DNA from 4 places in the Arthrobacter sp. BL-252-APC-1A genome. Region 3 is predicted to be linked to each of the others. Evidence: riboswitches for the same ligand, from Rfam matches in the RefSeq annotation. Region 3 holds a riboswitch; each other region holds the start of a gene.
The links. A riboswitch is a leader RNA that binds a small molecule or an ion and turns the genes downstream of it on or off. The one in region 3 is predicted to bind S-adenosylmethionine.
Positions count from the first base shown of each region.

Region 1: another riboswitch for S-adenosylmethionine. It lies ahead of FYJ28_RS01350 (MetQ/NlpA family ABC transporter substrate-binding protein); the one in region 3 lies ahead of FYJ28_RS02710 (flavin reductase family protein).
Region 2: another riboswitch for S-adenosylmethionine. It lies ahead of FYJ28_RS03155 (hypothetical protein); the one in region 3 lies ahead of FYJ28_RS02710 (flavin reductase family protein).
Region 4: another riboswitch for S-adenosylmethionine. It lies ahead of FYJ28_RS09060 (LLM class flavin-dependent oxidoreductase); the one in region 3 lies ahead of FYJ28_RS02710 (flavin reductase family protein).

Region 1 covers NZ_VULS01000001.1:280,074-285,282, forward strand. Annotated here, with positions in the region: gene FYJ28_RS01345 (macrolide 2'-phosphotransferase) at 1-595, opposite strand, end outside; SAM riboswitch class IV at 712-830, shown strand; gene FYJ28_RS01350 (MetQ/NlpA family ABC transporter substrate-binding protein) at 904-1,779, shown strand; gene FYJ28_RS01355 (methionine ABC transporter ATP-binding protein) at 1,849-2,877, shown strand; gene FYJ28_RS01360 (methionine ABC transporter permease) at 2,879-3,538, shown strand; gene hrpB (ATP-dependent helicase HrpB) at 3,618-5,209, shown strand, end outside.
Region 2 covers NZ_VULS01000002.1:90,305-95,513, reverse strand. Annotated here, with positions in the region: gene paaZ (phenylacetic acid degradation bifunctional protein PaaZ) at 1-1,819, opposite strand, end outside; gene FYJ28_RS03160 (SGNH/GDSL hydrolase family protein) at 2,099-3,073, shown strand; SAM riboswitch class IV at 3,210-3,342, shown strand; gene FYJ28_RS03155 (hypothetical protein) at 3,359-3,742, shown strand; gene FYJ28_RS03150 (tyrosine-protein phosphatase) at 3,739-4,482, opposite strand; gene FYJ28_RS03145 (MerR family transcriptional regulator) at 4,580-5,209, shown strand, end outside.
Region 3 covers NZ_VULS01000001.1:580,838-586,046, forward strand. Annotated here, with positions in the region: gene rpsD (30S ribosomal protein S4) at 1-4, opposite strand, end outside; gene FYJ28_RS02690 (replication-associated recombination protein A) at 323-1,717, opposite strand; gene FYJ28_RS02695 (PhzF family phenazine biosynthesis protein) at 1,822-2,658, opposite strand; gene FYJ28_RS02700 (hypothetical protein) at 2,784-3,074, shown strand; gene FYJ28_RS02705 (hypothetical protein) at 3,067-3,339, shown strand; SAM riboswitch class IV at 3,429-3,548, shown strand; gene FYJ28_RS02710 (flavin reductase family protein) at 3,600-4,106, shown strand; gene FYJ28_RS02715 (PhzF family phenazine biosynthesis protein) at 4,241-5,104, shown strand.
Region 4 covers NZ_VULS01000005.1:34,029-39,237, forward strand. Annotated here, with positions in the region: gene FYJ28_RS09060 (LLM class flavin-dependent oxidoreductase) at 156-1,550, opposite strand; SAM riboswitch class IV at 1,584-1,699, opposite strand; gene FYJ28_RS09065 (ABC transporter ATP-binding protein) at 2,120-2,947, shown strand; gene FYJ28_RS09070 (aliphatic sulfonate ABC transporter substrate-binding protein) at 3,063-4,130, shown strand; gene FYJ28_RS09075 (ABC transporter permease) at 4,130-4,987, shown strand; gene acs (acetate--CoA ligase) at 4,978-5,209, shown strand, end outside.

The DNA.
Region 1 (5,209 bases), 300 kb from region 3:
GGACCACCCGCTGCGGCCACAGACCGTCCTCGTCCAGCCACCGCCGCCAGCCGGAGAGCAGGGCAGAATCGATCCGGAATTCGCCCTCCACCCTTTCCAGGTTCTCAGCCCAGTACCCGCGGACTGCCTCAGGATTCTCTGACGGAATACCCGCTGCCGCGGCGGCAGCGGGATCCATCGTGTGGAGGGAAGCTATCAGCGCTGCCAGGGACTCAAGGTATTTCGCGGAGGTCGGATCGAAATGCCAGTTCGGCTGGTTCTCCGCGTTCATAGTGAGGCCCGGCGTTCCAGGCAGCAGAGGGTAGGCCACCAGATCGGATTCCTGGATTTTCCAGTCCGGCACGGCGACACCCAGCCGCGGACGCACAAAGTCCAGGATTGCCTGTTCACGCGCCTGGTTTGCTGCGACGTCGGGGCGTCGCGGGAGCCGCAGTACCCACTCCTGGCCAGTGCCGGCCTCCGTGGCGAAGGCGACGCGGTAATCCAGGCCGGCTTCATTGAAGCTGACACTGCCCGGATCCAGCGTCAGGCCATGAGAGGCGGCCAAGTCGAAGATATCCCCGGGGCTCGGCTGTGTTTCGGGCAGCTGGCTCATTTTTCCTTCTCTCCTGTGAGACGTTGCATTTCGCTGGAATTCACCGTGTGACGCCGCACGACGCCGGATGTCGCGCCGGTGGCCATCGTATCTTCCGGTCCCTACTGTGGGGGAAGAATCAAGAGCTCCAGCCATCGGCCCTGGCCGGCTGGACAGCAACCCTCTCGTCGTAGCGGGGTGCTCCAGGTGAAGATTCGGCCCTGCCGCGGACATCCCCGCGGGGCAAGTACGGCGCCGGCACTGCCCTCACAGCGGCCTGCGCCCCATCGTTCACGGCCCGCCGTGAACCCACCGGAGAGAACCGAACCATGAAAATCAGCAGGAAACTCCTGTCTCTGGCCGCTGCACCCCTCTTAGTCCTGGGCATCGCAGCCTGCGGCTCTGCAGCAGGTGACGAAGGAACCGTAAAGATCGGCGTCGTGGGTGCCAGTGATCCGTACTGGGCAACCTACGAGGAAGCTGCCGAAGCGGAAGGCATCGACGTCGAAATCATCGACTTCGCGGAATACACCCAGCCCAACCCCGCTCTCACCGAGGGCGAACTGGACCTGAACCAGTTCCAGCACATCATCTACCTTGCCCGGTATAACGTCTCTGCCGGGGAGGACCTGGTTCCGGTGGGATCCACCGCCATCTACCCGCTGGGTCTGTACTCCACGCAATACGACTCGGTGGAGGAGATCCCCGACGGCGCCACTGTGGCGGTGCCCAATGACGAGAGCAACCTGGCCCGCGGGCTGCTGGTGCTGCAGTCCGCAGGACTGGTGACCCTGGCCGACGGCGGAAGCGCCTTCTCCACGCTCGATGACGTCGATGAGGCCAAGTCCAAGGTGAAGGTCACTACGCTCGAAGCATCCCTCACACCGACGTCGCTTCCGGACGTCGCCGCGGCGATCATCAACAACGACTTCGTCGAGGATGCCGGGCTCAGTGCCGCTGACGCCATTGCCCAGGACGATCCCTCCGATCCCAAGGCGATCCCGTATGTGAACGTTTTCGCTGCACGTTCCGGGGAAGAGAACAACGAGACCTACCTGAAGCTGGTGGAGATCTACCAGAACACGCAGGCCGTGCAGGACGGAGTGCAGAAGGCTTCAGGCAACACCGCTGAGTTCCTCAAGGTGCCGGTCGAAGACCTGCGCAGTTCACTGGCCGACGTCCAGAAGGACATCGAAGAACAGTAGGCAATCCGCCCGCGGGCCGGTTCGGCGCTGCCGGACCGGCCCGCGCAGCCTGTCGGACAAGGAACAGCAATGGCTCTCATTTCACTGCGGAACGTCTCCAAGACCTATCCGCCTGCCCGCCGGGGCGAGCCCCCGGTTACGGCGCTGCAGGACATCAGCCTTGAAATAGAAGCCGGGGAGATCTTCGGCATCATCGGGTATTCCGGAGCAGGCAAAAGCACCCTGGTTAGGCTCATCAACGGATTGGAGGCTTCCACCGGGGGAGAGATCACAGTGGATGGCCGCGCGGTATCCGGTGTGCCCGAGCGCAAACTTAAAAGCCTGCGGCTGGACATTGGAATGATCTTCCAGCAGTTCAACCTTTTCAACTCCAAGACCGTTCGCAGCAACATCGCGTACCCGCTTCGTGTTGCCGGGCGCAGCAAAGACGAGATCACTGCCCGGACCAATGAGCTCCTGGCCTTCGTTGGGCTCACGGATAAAGCCGGCAGGTATCCTGAACAGCTTTCCGGCGGGCAGAAACAGCGGGTGGGCATCGCCCGGGCACTGGCAGCCTCCCCGAAGATTCTGCTCGCGGACGAAGCGACCTCGGCGCTGGATCCCGAAACAACCCAGGAAGTCCTGGCCCTGCTCCGCAGGGTGAACCGGGAGCTGGGGATCACCATTGTGGTGATTACCCACGAGATGGAGGTCATCAAGGACCTCGCCACGCGGGTCGCCGTGATGGACGCCGGGAGGATCGTTGAACAGGGCGGCGTGTTCGAGGTTTTCTCCAACCCGCGGGAAGAGTCCTCGCGCCGGTTCGTCTCCACCGTGGTCCGGGGGATTCCGTCAGCTGAGGAGGTGCGTACGCTGCGTTCCCGGCACGAGGGGCGGATGGTGACTCTTTCCTTCCGTGACGGGCACAGTTCCCAGGCTGCGGTGTTCCTGGAACTTGCAGCTGCCGGCGTCGGTTTTGAGCTGGTGTACGGCGGCATCAATGACATATCAGGCCGGGCGTTCGGCCATCTGACCCTGGCGCTCAAGGGCGCCGACCAGGCGATCGACGGCGCCCTGGCCGCCGTCGGGCATGGCATCAAGGTAACGGAGCTGGGCTGACATGGAAGACCTGATACCCCTGACGCCCCAGCTGTGGACCGCTGTGGGAGAAACCCTGTACATCGTGGGCCTGAGCCTGCTGTTCGGCGGGATAGGCGGCCTGCTGATCGGACTGGGGCTGTACACCACCCGGTCCGGTGCCCTGCTGGCCAACCGTGCCGTCTTTGGGACCCTGAACGTGCTGGTCAATATTTTCCGGCCCATTCCCTTCATCATCTTCCTCGCCGCGGCCCAGCCGCTGGCGCGTTCAGTTACGGGCAGCGGAATCGGCAACAACGCCATCATCTTCACCCTGTCGCTGGCAGCGGCCTTCGGCATCAGCCGGATTGTGGAGCAGAATCTGCTGACTGTGCAGCCCGGGGTGATCGAGGCAGCACGTTCCGTGGGAGCAGGGCGGAGGCGCATCATCCTGACGATCCTCATTCCCGAGGCGCTTGGACCGCTGATCCTGGGGTATACGTACATTTTCGTGGCACTCGTGGACATGTCTGCGGTGGCCGGGTACGTCGGCGGCGGCGGCCTGGGCAACTTTGCCATCCAGTACGGCTACCGCCAGTTCAACCCCGTGGTGACGTGGGCAGCCGTGGCGGTGATCATCGTCCTGGTCCAGCTGGTCCAGTTCCTGGGCAACCAGACCGCACGGAAAGTCCTGCGGCGCTGACCATCCCGGCGGCTGATTCCGGCCGGATGATGGGCAACAGCCTGACGGGTCTGTTGGCCGGGCGGGAGACAATAGGCAGGTGAACACTGCATTCCCCGCCGCCGACCTGCTTCCCAAGGGACCCTTTGATCTGTCCAGGCTTGGCAGGGGACTCGTGTTCGCCCAGGCCCTCCCTGCTGCCGCCGCCGCATTGACGCCCGGCAGCACCTGTGCCGGCAGCGCCGTCGTGCAGGCCCCGCCCGGAACCGGCAAAACCACCCTGATGCCGCCGCTGGTCGCCAACCTTGTGGCAGGGGCCGGCGTGCCCGGACGCGTCGTAGTGACCCAGCCGCGCAGGGTCGCTGCGCGTGCAGCCGCCCGCCGGCTGGCGGCCCTCGACGGCAGCGCTGTGGGGGAGCGGGCGGGCTACACCGTCCGGGGGGAAAGCCACGCCGGCAGCCGGACCCTGGTCGAGTTCGTCACCCCGGGGATCCTGCTCCGGAGGCTGCTGGCAGACCCGGGCCTGGACGGAACAGCCGCCGTCATCCTGGATGAAGTCCACGAACGCGGGCTGGAAACCGATCTCCTCATCGGGATGCTCGCCGAGGTACGGCAGCTGCGTGAGGATATGACACTGGTTGCCATGTCCGCCACGCTGGATGCCGGCCGATTCGCAGAGCTGATCGCTTCCCCGGAAACTCCCGCACCGGTCATCGACTGCCCGTCCGCCTTGTATCCGCTGGAGGTCAGGTGGCAGCCGCCTGCCGGGAAACGGCTGGATGAGCGGGGGATCACCCCCGGTTTCCTGGATGCGCTGGCCGGTCTCGCAGCGCGCGGACATGCCCTGGCGCTGGCTGAGGACCCGACAACTGATGCACTGGTCTTTGCCCCGGGTGCCCGGGAAGTAGCTCACGTGGCCCGGCGCCTGCGGCAGGAACTGGGAACCGGCACGGAGGTCCTTGAGCTGCACGGCCAGGCGCCTGCGGCGGAGCAGGACAGGGCCGTCTCCGGCCGGTCACCGGGCGGCCTGCCGCGCATCATCGTGTCCACCTCCCTGGCTGAGTCATCCCTGACAGTTCCCGGGGTGAGGCTGGTGGTCGATTCCGGCCTCTCGCGTGAGCCGCGGCGCGACGCCGCCCGCGGCATGAGTGGCCTGGTCACGGTCAGCTGCTCCCGGGCCTCGGCACAGCAGCGTGCAGGCAGGGCGGCCAGACAAGGCCCCGGCACCGTGATCCGGGCCTACTCCGAGGCAGCCTATGCCGCGGCTCCGGTCCAGCCCGCGCCGGAGGCAGCCGCAGCGGACCTCACGGCTGCGGCACTGGTCCTGGCCTGCTGGGGAACTCCGGGCGGGCGCGGGCTGCCCCTGCCGCAGACGCTTCCGGCCCCTGCGCTGGAAGACGCTGAAGCCGTACTGCGCAGCATCGGTGCCGTCGATGCGGAGGGACGCGCCACAGACACCGGGCAGGCACTGGCACGCATCCCTGCTGACCCGCGGCTTGCCCGGGCCCTTGTCGACGGTTCACCGCGGCTGGGTGCACGCAGCGCAGCCGAGATCACGGCCATGCTCGCCGGAGACTACCGGCCCGCAGGTGCCGACCTGGTGCGGCTGCTTGCCGCGCTGCGCTCAGGAAAGGACCCGGGCTCCCGTGCTTTCAGCCGCGAAGTCCGGCGCCTGCAGCAGTTCGCGAGGTC
Region 2 (5,209 bases), on a different contig from region 3:
AGCCGTGCGCCACGATGCCCGGGAAGAACGGGTTCGCCTCAGCAGCTTCCTGGTTGGTGTGCGCGTAGAACGTGTCGCCGGTGCTGTTTGCGAACGCGGTGATGTCCTCCAGGGTGACTTCCCGCAGTTCCGAGGCCATCGCATCGCCGATCTTCAGCGTCGAAAGGTCCTTGCGGAACGGGTGGGTCTCATCGAAGAACTGGTCTGCGCCGGTGTGCCAGACGCCGGTAATGGCGGTGAGCATGTTCGGTGAACCCTGGATGGCGGTGCGCTGCATGTGGTGCTTGACGGCGCGGATGCCGCCGAGCTCCTCGCCGCCGCCGGCGCGGCCGGGACCGCCGTGGACCAGGTGCGGCACGGGCGAACCGTGGCCGGTGGAGGTGCGGGCGGTTTCCCGGTTCAGGACGTGCACACGGCCGTGGTGGCCGGCGATGCCGGCGACAACCTCGCGGACGGTTGACGGGTCGTTGCTGCAGACGGTGGCTACCAGCGAGCCGCCGCCCAGGGCAGCCAGGCGCACGGCGTCGGCGGTGTCTTCATAGCCGACCACGGAGGAAACCGGGCCGAAGGCCTCAACCGAGTGCAGTGCCTCTGCGTTGGGGTCATCCCAGGTGAGCAGCACCGGCGCCATGAAGGCACCGTCTTCGACGACGCCGCGGCTGCCGTCAGCCTGCACGGTTTCGGGGGCCTCCAGGCTGCCGAACGCGATCTTCGCGCCGGCATCCAGGAGCGTCTGGACGGAAGAACGGACGCCGTCGCGCTGCTCAGCGGAAGCCAGCGCACCCATGGTGACGCCCTCAGCGCGGGGGTCGCCGAGGACAACGCGCTCTTCGATGCGCTTGGCGGCGGCAGCAACGACGTCATTCACCAAGGCCTTGGGCACAATGGCGCGGCGGATGGAGGTGCACTTCTGGCCGGCCTTGACCGTCATTTCAGTGACCAGCGACTTCACGTACGCGTCGAACTCGGGGGTTCCGGGAACAGCGTCCGGGCCGAGGATCGAAGCGTTCAGCGAGTCGGTTTCGCTGGTGAAACGGACGCCGCCTTCGATGACGTTGGTGTGGTTCTTCAGCTTGTTGGCGGTCGACGCCGATCCCGTGAAGGAGACCATGTCCCGGTAGTCGAGGTGGTCCAGCAGGTCGCGCGCGGAGCCGGAAATCAGCTGGAGGGAACCGGCGGGCAGGATGCCGGATTCGATCATCATCCGCACTGCGGCTTCGGTGAGGTAGCCGGTGGGAGTTGCAGGCTTCACGATCGTCGGTACGCCGGCGATGAAGGCAGGGGCGAACTTTTCCAGCATGCCCCAGACAGGGAAGTTGAACGCGTTGATCTGCACGGCGACGCCCGGGATGGACGTGTAGATGTGCTCGCCAATGAAGGAGCCGTCCTTGGACAGGACCTCAGCGGTGCCGTCGATCACCACGGTGGAGTTCGGAAGCTCGCGGCGGCCCTTGGAACCGAAGGTGAAGAGGACGCCGATGCCGCCGTCGATGTCCACCAGGGAGTCAATCTTGGTGGCGCCGGTGCGTGCGGAGATCTCGTAGAGTTCCGGGCGGCGTCCGTTGAGGTACTGCGCCAGTTCCTTCAGCTTCAGTGCCCGCTGGTGGAACGTGAGGCCGGCGAGGCCACGGTGGCCCACCGTGCGGCCGTGTTCGACGGCTGCGGCGGTGTCCAGGCCGTCGGTGCTGACCAGTGCCAGCAGCTCGCCCGTGGAGGCGTCGCGGACTTCAGCGGGGTTGGCCGAGGTGCCTTCCGGGGTCCACCATTCGTCCTGGACGAAACTGGGGACGACTTGCACGTCTATGGCGGTTGAGGTCATCTTTGACGGACCCTTTCGATACTGGACGTTCATTTTCCAGTCCGGACCGGTTCCGCTGGCCGCAGCTGCGGCGGCGCAGGCCGATAACTGACCGGACGGTCGGTAATGAATCCAGCCTACATGAGAGTGCCCTGCGGCACATCACCCAAAAGCGGACCGGCCCATACTTTTCCTCCCCGCTCCGTTCGTCCTCTTCGTATTCCGCCGCAGGAGGCCGGCCGCTACCGTGGGCGGTTACGCGGCACTGCACTGCAGACGACGACGGCGGAAGGCAGGAACATGTTCCAGTTACGCAAGTGGGGACGGGCAGCGGCGCTGCTGTCCGCAGGATGCCTGCTCACGGCAGGGTCCCTGGCCGTACCCGCGGCGGACGCGGCAGGTGCTCCCCCGGGCTGGACCGCAGCCGGTACCGGAGCCGACCGCGACCGCGGCCACCACGGGCCCCACAAGGGGTGGGACCGCGGGCCCAAAAGGACAGTTGATTACGTAGCACTTGGGGATTCGTATGCCGCCGGATTCGGCGGCGGAGCAGTCCTCGATGCCTGCGGCCGCACCGCCGAAGGCTACCCGGCCCTGTTGGATGAACTCCGCAGGATTGAACTGGACGCTGATGTCACCTGCGGCGGCGCGACGGCGGCCAGCACCCCTCCCTCAGCGCCCGCAGGCCCCGTGGACCTGCCGGAACAAATCGCATCCCTGCAGGCTGCAGGCAGCATCGACCGGAACACCGACCTGGTCACGCTGACCATCGGCGGCAACGATGTGCGGTTCGGCGAAGTCGTGGCAGCCTGCGCCGGTGCCCAGCTCCCGGCCACCTGCGCTCCGGCACTCGCGGCGGCACAGGAATACGCGGAAACAACCCTCGCACCCCAGGTGCGCCAGTCCCTCGGGCAAATGCGGGCCCTGGCACCCCGGGCGGAGCTGGTTCTGACCGGCTACCCGCACCTGTTTGACGGGGCCGGTGTTCCCGGGCTTCTGAACCCTGACGCCGCAGCGCTTTTCAACGCCGGAACAGACGCACTGAACGCGGTTCTCGCCGCCCAGCTGCCGGACCGCGGGTCCACCTATGTTGACGTGGTGGACGAGTTCGCCGGCCACGGCATCGGCTCAGCCGATCCGTGGATCATCTACGCAAACAGCCCGTTCGCCCTGCATCCAAATGCCACCGGCTACCGCGAGGGTTACCTGGCCGCCATCACCGCGGATGTGGACCTGCACCCCGGCGGCGGCCATCCCTGCCGCGGCCGCCGCTGAGCAGTACCGTTCACGCACCTGAGACGACGGCGGTGCCCACCAGACGCGGGCGCCTCCGTCGTGCAGTGAGGTTCGGAAGGAGGCCCGGGCCGTCTGTATGTACGGGTGTCCCCGCGGCCTGCTAACGTAATCAGTGCTTCACGAGACATGGCCTCCGCACCCGCAGGGTGTGGAAAAGCTCCGACTGGCCATGCACCAACCCCAATGTTCGGCGGGTGGTTCGGATGACGAAGCGGCCCGCGTCCAACCGGAGCGGGCAAGGACACTCATCTCGAAGGACACGCTGTGATTCCCTCCAGTGACCCCCGCTGCACCGCATTTGCCCCCGGCCACAAGATCCATTGGATCCATGGCGGCCGCCTCATGAAGTACGACGACTGGATCGACGTCGAGGTCCACGCCGACCCGGAACTGGACCTGATCTGCCTGGTGCTCGATGGACGGCAGCAGATCATGTGGCACCACGACGTTCCTCTGCTGGCCGAGGCCCTGGCCGCCAGCCCCGGGACGCCCCAGTGGTGCCCCCGGTATTCCTCGCTGATGGTCCCGGGCGCTTTTGAGGGCCGGAACAGGAGCTCTTTTTTCTACTTGGCCACCACGGAAAGGGTTTTCCCATGCAGGGGCCGGCTTCCGCGCAATGACATAACCATGCAGGACCAGTCTGCTTAGAAGTCCTCCTGCAGCAGCCGGGACCGGAGCCGGGCGAGGGTTCCCTCACCGGCACCGGCCCGGCGCAGGTAGGCTGCGGCGTCGAAGTTCCGCAGCATATCCAGCAGCTCCGCTTCGGCGGAGCCGGCGCGGGCCGCGAGCTCGGAGTCGTCCAGCGGCCGTTCCCTCGGCCGCTGCTGGGTGCGGTGCCAGTCGTTGATGCCGGTCAGCGCTTCCCGGTAGTCGGCTGCGATCTCCCCCGGCGCCACGCCGGCCAGGTCCAGCAGCAGGGCGGCGACGAGTCCCGTACGGTCGCGACCGGCTGAGCAGTGCAGTACGACGCCGCCGGGCGGCGCATCAGCGACGGCGCGGGCGATTGCCGCGAACTTTTCCGGCCAGCGGCGCAGGTTCTCCGGGTAGAACCGGGGTGAGCTCATGTACGGTCCGGTCAGCGCGGTGAAGTCAGGATCGTCCGCTTCCTGGGTAGGCAGATTCAGGAACCGGATTCCGGTAACAGCCGACGGGGGGACTACGGGATCCGTGTCGCGGCGCCCGATCTCGGAACTGTTGCGCAGGTCAACTACCGTCCGCACACCGGCGTCGTATGCCTGCTGCCAGCCGCGGGCGGTGAGCCATTCGGAGCGGCCCATCCGGTACACACGCCCGGGCTGAATGTGCGAGTTGGCTGCGGGAATTCCGCCCAGGTCCCGGGCATTGGCAGCGCCTTCCCAGTCCACGTTCCGGCTCCTCGGCTCACCCATGCCTCCAAGACTAGGCGGACCCACGCCCAGCCAGCCTCCGCAGGCCCCAGCCAGTCATACTTGACCCTGACACTGTGGAAGGCAGGAGAACTGGACCATGTTATCCATCGGAGCGTTCGCGCAGATCGGCCAGGTAACCCACCGCATGCTTCGGCACTGGGATACTTCCGGCCTGCTCGTACCTGCCCACGTGGATGTTTTCAGCGGCTACCGTTCCTACGATCCAGCCCAGCTTGAACGGCTGCACCGGATCGTCGCACTGCGTTCCCTGGGCTTCGGGCTGGAGGACATCTCCGCCATGCTCGACTCCGGCGTGGACTCAGGGCGAATCGCCGCCCTGCTGCGCCTGAGGCGGGCAGAGGTCGCAGAGGAGGCACGGATTGCTGCCGCACGGCTCATCGACGTGGAGCGCAGGCTCCATCTCATCGAAAAGGAAAAGCACATGGCCCAGATCGAAATCATTGAAAAACCCCTTCCGGCGCTCCGCCTCGCTGCCCGCCAGGCAATGGTGGCCGAACAGCCCGAGGTCCCCGGCGTCGTCGGACCCCTCTTCGACAGCGTCGCCGCACTGCTGGCTCCATCCGGCGCCCCGTCAGGTGTACCGGTGGCGCAGTACGACATGGGTGAGGACGGCATGCGGATTACGGCAGGCTTCGCCAGCCCAGATCCGGTTCCCGACGGCGTCGAGGCAGTGGAACTGCCCAGCGTTCCGATGGCGATCTGCGGG
Region 3 (5,209 bases):
CCACGTTCACCTTTCACTGTTTTGGCGGTTTTGCCGTACGCGCCGGGAAACCCGCCGTGCACGGCTAATGCGTAGTCACTGGCCTCCATTAGGGAGAGCTCCGGCCAACCGCTGCCTTCTGCTGCAACGCAGTTACCGGACACAGTTCCACCGCGTCCGGACGCTAATCCGGAGATGAGGTGGGATTGTCCGGCAGTGCGCTTGCCAGTCAACCATCAATCCTAGCATGCGCGGGCCTTCGGGTACGGGCCGCGCGCCGCGGGGCACTGTTCCCTGCCCGTTCCCTGCCCGACAGCGTCCGACAGTGTCCGTCCCCGCTCCGCTACTGTCCGCGGATGATCCCGCGCAGGCGCTCCAGCCGGGCAGCGATGTCCCGCTCCGCGCCGTTCGCGGTGGGCTTGTAGTAGTCCTTCCCCACGAGGTCATCCGGCGGGTACTGCTGTTTCGCCACGCCGTGCGGCTCATCATGCGAATACACGTAGCCCTTGCCGTGGCCCAGCTGCTTGGCACCTGGATAATGGGCGTCGCGCAGGTGCGCAGGGATACCTTTCCCGTAGCCGGCGCGTACGTCTGCCGTAGCCGCGCCGATCGCCTTGTAAGCGGCATTGGATTTAGGAGCAGTGGCGATATGAACCACCGCCTCCGCAAGGATCAGCCGTCCCTCCGGCATACCGATCATCTGAACCGCCTGGGCGGCGGCCACCGCCGTCTGCAGCGCCGTCGGATCCGCCATACCCACGTCTTCGGCCGCGGAGATCATCAGCCTGCGCGAGATAAACCGGGGGTCCTCCCCCGCTTCGAGCATTTTCGCCAGGTAATGCAGGGCGGCGTCCACGTCGGATCCGCGCAGCGACTTGATGAAGGCGCTGGTGACGTCATAGTGCTGATCCCCCGCCCGGTCGTAGCGCAGGGCTGCAACATCCAGTGCCTGTTCGGCATGGGTCAGCAGCACAACCGGTACTTCAACGTCCGGGTCCCGTTCCGAATAGGCGACGCCGGCTGCGGCTTCGAGCGCGGTCAGCCCGCGGCGTGCGTCCCCCGCGGCAAGACGGACCAGGTGTTCCAGCGCTTCGTCGCTGAGTTCAACCCGCCCGGCCAGCCCGCGTTCATCCTGGACTGCGCGGACCAGCAGCGCAGCGATGTCTTCTTCCGTGAGCGGTTTCAGGGTCAGCAGCAGGGACCGTGAGAGCAGCGGCGACACCACTGAGAAGGACGGATTCTCGGTAGTGGCCGCGATAAGTACTACCCAGCGGTTCTCCACACCGGGCAGAAGTGCGTCCTGCTGGGCCTTGTTGAAGCGGTGGATTTCGTCCAGGAACAGGACGGTTGTGACACCGTGCAGGTCCCTGGCGGTCAGGGCCTCGTCCATGACCCGCCGGACGTCCTTGACGCCGGAGGTGATTGCCGAGAGTTCAACGAATTTGCGCCCGGGCCCGCGGGCTACGACGTGCGCCAGGGTGGTCTTGCCGGTGCCGGGCGGGCCCCAGAGCATCACCGAGGAAGGGCCGGCTGGTCCTCCCTGCGGAGCTTCGGCGAGGGTCCGCAGGGGTGACCCGGGCGCCAGCAGGTGCTGCTGCCCCACCACCTCGTCGAGGCTGCGGGGGCGCATCCGTACCGCCAGCGGGCTGCGCGGGCGCTGACGGGAGTCGCCCTCCGTGGCGTCGTCGTCGTGGTCCTGCAGGTCCTGGTCCTCGCCGCTGTTGAACAAGTCATTCACGCTTCAAGGCTACCCGCGCCATCGAGATGACACTTACGGCTCCTTTCAGCGCTGAAAAGAGCCGTAAGTGTCATCTCGATGGGCATCATGCACTAGGTGGACTGTTAGAGCGAAACGGAGCCGTCAATGCAGGTGACGGACTCGCCGCCGATCCAGATGCGGCCTTCGCGGGTGAAGACGCGCACCAGGCCGGACCGGTGGACGGCGGTGCCCTGGGTGACCGTATAGCGTTCCTCCGCAATGCCCTGGCCGATCAGCCACTGCGCCAGGCCGGCGTTGAGGCTTCCAGTGACCGGATCTTCGGAGACCCCGAGACCAGGTGCAAAGGCGCGCACTTCGAAGTCCGTCTCGGCGGCTTCCGGCTGCCGCCCGATCAGCCCGACCCTCAGTCCACCGAGCGCACCGTGATCGGGCTGCACAGACAGAACAGTCTCCGCGTCAGGCAGCAGCAGTCCCAGCCAGCCCGGGCCGTTGTCCACCCACTGATGGTCCAGGACCTGGTCCGGAGTGAGTCCCAGGGCTGCCGTCACCCGGGCCAGGACATCGGGCTCCACCGGACCGGTCCGCAGCAGCCGCGGTGCAGCAAAGGCAGCCAACCCGGCATTGACCCGAAGCGGAACCAAACCGATGCCGCATTCCTGGACCACCAGTCCGGGCTTCATCGGAGTGTTGCCGGCTTCGGTCCACGCATGGCAGGTGCCGAGCGTCGGATGACCCGCGAACGGGATTTCGCCCCCGGGCGTGAAGATCCGCACCCGGTAATCAGCCTCGTCCTGCGTTGCCGGCAGGACGAACGTCGTCTCCGAGAGGTTCGTCCAGCGGGCGAACTGGAGCATTGCCTCATCGTCGAGGTCTTCCCCGTCCAGCACCACGGCCAATGGGTTGCCCTGGTACGGCTTTTTGCCGAAGACGTCTACCTGTTTGAACCACCGTTGTCTCATGCGGACACTGTAGTGCTTCGGCGTGTCGGCACGGAAAGGCATGCCGCACGGGTCGGCTACGCTCAGCGCATGAGAAAAGTCCGCTGCTGTTCCTCGCGGCACTGACCGCCGCTGCTGAAGCCGGTGTGGGGCTGCTGCTTCTTCTGTATCTGCAGAACACTGCTGGGCTGGAGGTCTACCAGATCGCCCTCGTCTACCTGCCCGGCGGAATCGCGCTGACTGTTCTCCCCCGGGTGCTGCACCGCTATACGGAACGCCGCGGACGCCGGGCCGGATACGTGGCGGCATCAGTCTGTTCCGGCGTAGCGGCCGGATGCCTGGCATTCACACCCTCCGCTGGTGATCGCGGTGCTCTGGGTGCTGACCTGCGCGTCCTGGGCGATGCTGATCCCGATGCATGGGGCGGTCGTGGCTGAGACCGGCAGAGTTCGCCTCGGCCGGGGAATGGCGCTCCTGAGTAATGCAGGACTGATTGGCGCCGCGGCAGGATCCCTGTTGGCAGGCTTCCTCTACGACGGCGGTTCGTGGCTGGTTTCCTGCCTGGTGCTGGGAGCCGTCATTCTCAGCGGGTCCATCCTGGGGCCGCTGGCCCTGAACAGGATGGGTGTCAGAGACAGACCGGACTTCCCTGCCGTGGCACCGGCCCCTGTGGAAACAGGAAACGGGCCGGCAACCGGTTAAGTACTCCCGTTACGAACTGTTGCCCGCCACAGCCGGTATGTGACGAACGTTTGCCCCGGGCCCCTTCCCGCTCCTAGATTGGTAGCCAGAATCAAGAGTTCCAGCCACAGGCCCTGGCCGGCTGGGCGGCAACCCTCTCGCCGTAGCGGGGTGCTCCAGGTGACGATTCGGCCGTTCCGGTGGATCTCCCGGTCCGGCAAGTACAGCGCTGGCATTTCGCGGTTCGCACCGCAGGCTGCGCGTCAGGCAGAGGAATCTCCATGGCACTTGAAACCGATCTCCAGCCCAACGCACTGCGCCGGGCCTTTGGGCGCTTCCCCTCCGGAATCGCAGCACTCTGCGCCGAAGTCGACGGCGCGCCACAGGGAATCGTGGCCTCTTCCTTCACCGTGGGCGTTTCGATGGATCCGCCCCTGGTCATGTTCGCGGTGCAGAATACCTCCCGCACCTGGCCGCTGCTTCGGGCTGCGGACCGGATCGGCGTGTCCATCCTGGGCACGGGGCACGACGGCGTCTGCCGCCAGATCGCTTCCCGCGACGGCGACCGCTTCGCCGGACTAAGCCTGCACGAAGCCGGCACCGGCGCCCTGTTCCTGGACGAGGCCGCCCTCTGGCTTGAAACATCGGTTGAGAACGAGGTTCCCGCCGGGGACCACGCCGTCGTCCTGCTCCGCGTTCACGGCTACTCAACCCACGACGGCGCCCATGAGCCGCTTGTCTTCCACGGCTCGGCGTTTCGGAATCTCGCGGTTCCGGCTTTCGCCTGAGCCGCCCGACCGCGCTAAACGCTCCGTTTTGGGAAATCGCTCCGCCGCGCCACGCAGCGAACAGCACAAACTGGAGCAGCTTGGGGCAATCCGTGGCTAGCGGATCCACCCGGCCGACTCACTAAGCTCAAATAGTGACTTCCGAAATTCCCGTATCCACCCGCCCGTTTGTCCAGGTTGACGTGTTCAGCCCGGAGCCCTTCGGCGGCAACCCGCTCGCCGTCGTCCTTGAAGCCTCCGGCCTAACCGCCGCCCAGATGCAGCGGTTCGCGAACTGGACCAACTTGTCCGAGACCACCTTCCTTCTGCGCCCGGAGGATCCGCGCGCTGACTACCGGGTCCGGATTTTCACTCCGACCGAGGAGCTGCCGTTCGCCGGGCACCCAACCCTCGGCTCCGCCCACGCCTGGCTGGAAGCCGGAGGCAAACCCCGCCAGGAGGGCATGCTCATCCAGGAATCTGCCGCCGGGTTGGTGCGGATAAAAGCGGACGACGACGACGGCGGCCGGCTGGCGTTCGCGGCTCCGGACCTGACACGGTTCGGGCCTGTTGCTGAGCACGAACTGGACCGCGTTGCGGCAGGGCTGGGACTCCCACGTGAGGCGCTGCTGGACGCTGCCTGGCTGGTCAACGGTCCTGAGTGGATCGGTGTGCTGCTGGGCTCCGCTGAGCAGGTGCTGGCGATCCAGCCCAACTACCCGGCCATGGCGGGGCTGGCAGTCGGCGTCATCGGCCCGCATCCCGACGGCGCGGCCACCGAGTTTGAAGTGCGCACGTTCATCTCCGATGAGCTCCCCTGCGAGGACCCGGTGACTGGAAGCTTCAACGCCGGCGCAGCGCAGTGGCTGATTGGCAGCGGCCGGGCGCCGTCGTCCTACACTGCAGCCCAGGGAACGGTCCTGGGCCGGACTGGACGAGTCCATGTGGAAGCTGACGGCGAAGACATCTGGGTGGGCGGGGAATGTACTACCCGCATCTCCGGGACCATCAGCATCTGAGGCAAGCGAATCGCTGCGGTTTGGAAAACGCGCTAACCGTCCGCATCGTAAAGGTTACGAACAGAAAAAGACCCGGCCACCTCAATGAACTGCTCCCCGAAAGTT
Region 4 (5,209 bases), on a different contig from region 3:
TTGCACACGGCCCTTTCCGCACTGGAGGCAGGTGGGATACCGGCACCTGCACCGTCATCCCGCCTCGGGCACGCGCCCGCTTGGAGGTGACGTTCAGGCTGACCAGACGGGTGTCCCCTTGTTCATCGTGATGACGAGGGAAATACGTCAAGCTCCTAGCCGGTGACGGCGGGGGCCAGGCGGAACTTCGCCCCGCGGTGGTCTGCGGGGAGCTTATCCCCTGCTCCGAAGAGCTTCTGCCGCAGCGTTCCCGGCGCGTATTCCGTGGGGTACGCGCCACGCTTCTGCAGTTCCGGCACCACAAACTCAACCACGTCCTCAAAGGTACCGGGAGTGACGGCATAGGCCAGGTTGAAACCGTCGACGTCGGTTTCCTCCACCCAGCGGATCAGCTCCTCTGCGACCTCCGCACCGGAGCCCACCAGACGGGGACCAAGTCCGCCGATTCCGGCACTCGCGGCAATGTCGCGCACCGTCCACGGCTCGCCGTCGTCGTTCACCTTCTGGAAGTTCGCCGCAGCGGACTGGATGGCGTTGGATTTCACGGCGCCCAGCGGCTCGTCCAGGTTGTAGGTGGAGAGGTCAACGCCCATCCAGCCGGACAGCAGTGCAAGGGCGCCTTCGTCGCTGGTGTAGCACTGGTAGTCCTGGTGCTTGGCTTCGGCTTCCTCGGCGGTGGCGGCAGTGATGATGGTCAGCAGGGTGTAAATCCGAACTGAGTGCCGGTCCCGGCCGGCGGCCTCAGCGGCGTCGCGGATCCTGGTGACGGTTGCTTTCAGCTTTTCCGGCGTGGGAGCGCCCACAAACACGGCTTCGGCGTTTTCGGCTGCGAAGGCGATGCCCCGCGGCGAGGCACCGGCTTGGTAGATCACCGGGGTGCGCTGCGGGGAGGGCTCGGAGATGTGGATGCCGGGGACCTTGAAGTACTTGCCCTCGTGGTTGATGTCGTGGACCTTGGCCGGGTCGGTGAACACGCCGGTTTCCTTGTCGCGGACGACGGCATCGTCTTCCCAGGAGCCTTCGAGCAGCTTGTAGACCACTTCGAGGTATTCGTCGGCGTGGTTGTAGCGCTCGTCGTGCTCCAGCTGGTCTTCGGCGCCCATGTTCCGCGCCGCGGAGGGAAGGTAGCCGGTCACAACGTTCCAGCCCACCCGTCCCTCGGTGAGGTGGTCCAGGGTAGAGAGCCGGCGCGCGAACGGGTACGGGTGCTCGTAGGCCGTGCCTGCAGTGACGCCGAAGCCGAGATTTTCGGTTACCAGGGCCATGGCGGAGACCAGCAGCAGCGGATCGTTGACCGGCACCTGGGTGCCCTGGCGCAGGGTTGCCTCGTTGGACGAACCGTAGACATCGTAGGTGCCGAGTACATCCGCGATGAAGATGCCGTCGAACAGGCCGCGTTCGCAGGTCTGCGCCAGATGCGTCCAGTAACTGAGCTTGGTGTAGTCGGCGGAGCGGTCTTCCGGGTGGCGCCAGAGTCCGGGTGACTGGTGGCCCACGCAGTTCATGTCGAAGGCGTTGAAGCGAATGTGGCGGGCGGGCGTGGTGGCCATGAGGGTCCTTTGCATGCGGGACGCCGCGCAGGGGCGCCGTACTTGCCGCCGGCGGTCTTGCCGGTCGACCGGATCGTCATCTGGGGCACCCCGCTACGGGAGAGGGTTGCCGCCCAACCAGCCAGAGCTTCGCGTTGGGACTCATGATCCTGCGGGTCCAGTATGCGCCGGGCCCCGGGGGTGCACGCAAGCCCCGCCTGTCACGGGGCGTAACGGCCGCCGTCGTGCTCCCCTCCCGGGCGCCCAGCCACCCCTCCCCGAACCATCGAGATGACAGAAACTGCACGTTTCAGCGCTGTAACGTGCAGTTTCTGCTATCTCGATGGGGAAGGAGGCGGGATTCGAAATGTTACGCCGGGACTTGCCGGAAACGGACTCTTGGGCGTTTAGTTGGGTCTTGACCATCCCGAGCGGCTGAGAGACCTGGATCAGTGAAGCCGCAGCAACCCTGGTCGGAGTGCTTCCTCCTTGAGGCACTGCGATAGCGAGGTGGACGTCGCAGGAGGCCGCTAACCCGGCCCAGGACGTTTTCCGTAGGGTGCTACTGCCAGGACCGATGGAGTGTTCACATGACTGCAGTACTTTCCTCCGGCTCCCATGCCGTCTCCGCTGCCCCGCGCACCGCGCCTGACACTGCCCTGTCCGTGACGTTCGACGGCGTTGGCCGCAGCTTCGGCTCCGGTGCAGGCGCCCACGTGGTGCTTCGGGACATCAACTTCGAAGTCCGCCCCGGGGAAGTCCTGGCGATCCTCGGGTCCAGCGGCTGCGGCAAATCCACGCTGCTGCGCGCCACCGCAGGGCTCGACGCCGCTTCCACCGGTCAGGTGCTGATCGACGGGACCGCCGTGCGCGGCATTGACGACCGCTGCGCCGTTGCCTTCCAGGAACCCCGGCTGCTGCCCTGGCAGACCCTGCAGGCCAACGTTGCGATCGGCCTGCCGAAGGGCACCAGCGCTTCCGAAGGCAAAGCCAAGGTCTCCGAGCTGCTCAAGCTCGTTGAACTGGACAGCTTTGCCAAGCACCAGCCGCGTGCTGTTTCCGGCGGCATGGCCCAGCGTGCGTCGCTGGCCCGGGCGCTGGCCCGCAAACCGGGTGTCCTGCTGCTGGACGAACCGTTCGGTGCACTGGATGCCCTGACCCGGCTGAAGATGCAGGACCTGCTGCTGGACGTGCACCGCGCCGCGCCCGCCACCGTCCTGCTCGTCACGCACGACGTCGATGAAGCCCTGCAGCTCGCCGACCGGATCATTGTGCTCGGCCGCGAACCGGGCAAGCCCGGCGCCACCATCACGCAGACCATCACCGTCCCCGGTGCCCGGCCGCGGGACCGTGCCTCCGCCGAGCTGGCCCGAATGCGCGGCGAGCTGCTGGCGAGCCTCGGCGTCGACCGCCACTAAGGCTCGTCCTTTCCCCGGTCCAGGCGTCCTGCCGGTCCAACCCGCAGTCCCTCTGTGCCTGCGGTGCCTGATTTCCCTGAATTTTTCCCGCACCACCCGTCTCGAAGGAATCCCCATGAACAGCCGTTCCAGCTTCTCCCGCCGCCCGCCCCGCTTCTCCCGCCGCCCGCTAACCGCGCTGGCAGCCACCGCCGCCGCCCTCACACTGGCCCTGACCGGCTGCGTTGCCGGCGAGGATTCCTCCGGTGCGGCCGCCAATGACGCAGCCGACGGCGGCACCCTGAACATCGACTTCGCCACGTACAACCCGCTCAGCCTGGTCATCAAGGACCAGGGCTGGCTGGAAGCAACCCTTGAAGAGCAGGGCGTGGAAGTCAACTGGGTGCAGTCCGCCGGGTCGAACAAGGCCAACGAGGCGCTGCGTGCCGGAGCGATCGACGTCGGTTCCACCGCCGGTTCGGCCGCACTCCTGGCCCGCTCCAACGGTTCGCCGATCAAGACCATCAGCATCTACTCGCAGCCTGAATGGGCGGGACTGCTGGTCTCCCCCGGCTCGGACATCACCTCCGTAGAGGACCTGGCCGGCAAGTCCGTAGCCGCCACCAAGGGCACCGATCCGTACTTCTTCCTGGTTCAGGCTCTGGAAGAGGCCGGCCTGAGCACCTCAGACGTCACGGTTGAGAACCTGCAGCACGCCGACGGCCGCACCGCCCTCGAAAACGGTGCGGTGGACGCCTGGTCCGGACTGGATCCGATCATGGCTGGAGCCGAGCACGCCGGTGCAGAGTTCCTCTACCGCAACCTGGACTTCAACACCTACGGCTTCCTGAACGCCACGGAGTCCTTCCTTGAGGAGAAGCCGGAACTGGCCCAGACCGTGGTGAACGTCTACGAAAAGGCCCGTGCCTGGGCTGCAGAAAACCCCGAGGAAACCGCGCAGATCCTCGCCGACGTCGCCGGTCTGGACCTGGAAGTAGCCCGCACCGTCATTCTTGAACGCAGCAACCTCGACGTCGACGCCGCCCCGGGCGATGCGCAGCGAAAGGTCCTGGAAAAGGTGGGCCCCGTGTTCGTCGAAACCGGCGACGTTGCCAACCAGAAGGCCATTGACGACGCGGTTGCGTCCCTGCTGGATGACTCCTTCGTGCAGAAGGCCGATCCGGAAGCCGTGAAGGAATCCTAATGAGCAGCAATCCATCTCCCGCTGCCGCACCCGCAGTGGCAGGCCCGTTCGGGTCTTCCGCAGCACCCGCACCTGCCCAAAAGGCCAGCTCCGGCGGCATCCTCACCAAGACCTGGGTCCGCGTAGCACTGGGCCTGGTTGTACCGGCCCTGCTGCTGGGACTGTGGCAGCTCGTCTCCGTCCTCGGGGTCTTCAGCGCGGTGCAGCTTCCATCCCCCGGCGCAGTGCTGACCTCGGCTGCGGACCTGATTGAACGCGGCGAACTCGGCACGCACATTGCCATCTCCACGCAGCGCGTACTGACTGGTTTTGCGCTCGGTGCCGCGCTGGGACTGGTTCTCGGCGCCCTGCTGGGGCTGTCCCGGCTGGCGGATGTACTGCTGGGCCCGCTGTTCGGAGCAGTCCGCGCAGTACCGTCCCTGGCCCTGGTGCCGCTGCTGATCCTGTGGATGGGCATCGGCGAGGACTCCAAGGTCACCCTGATCACCATCGGTGCGTTCTTCCCGGTATTCACCACCGTGTCCCTCGCCCTGCGGCATGTGGACAAGAACCTCGTCGAAGCAGCCCGCGCCTTCGGCCTGAACGGCATCAAGCTGCTCACCACGGTGCAGCTGCCCGCCGTCGTCCCGGCTGTTTTCTCCGGCCTGCGGCTCGCACTGGCACAGTCCTGGCTGTTCCTGGTGGCTGCGGAACTGATTGCGTCCTCCATGGGACTGGGCTTCCTGCTCACGGACTCGCAGAACAACGGCCGCACCGACCGGATGTTCCTGGCGATCGTGCTGCTGGCAGTTATCGGCAAGACGACGGATGCCCTGCTGGGCGTCGCTGAAAAGTGGGCAGTGAAGAAATGGGCGTAGGCACAGCAACCGAAACCGCGGCCGAACCGGAGTTCGCCACCGAGGCTGAGCGGATCGCGTTCTGGGAGGACGCTGCCCGCCGCCTGCAGTGGGACCAGCCGTGGCACACGGCGCACACCTTCCGCCCTCCGCAGCGGCTCAGCGGTCCGGAGGTTCCGGAAGCCGACGCCGAATACTCCGTCCCGGAAATCGAGTGGTTCGCCGGCGGAAAGCTCAACGTCG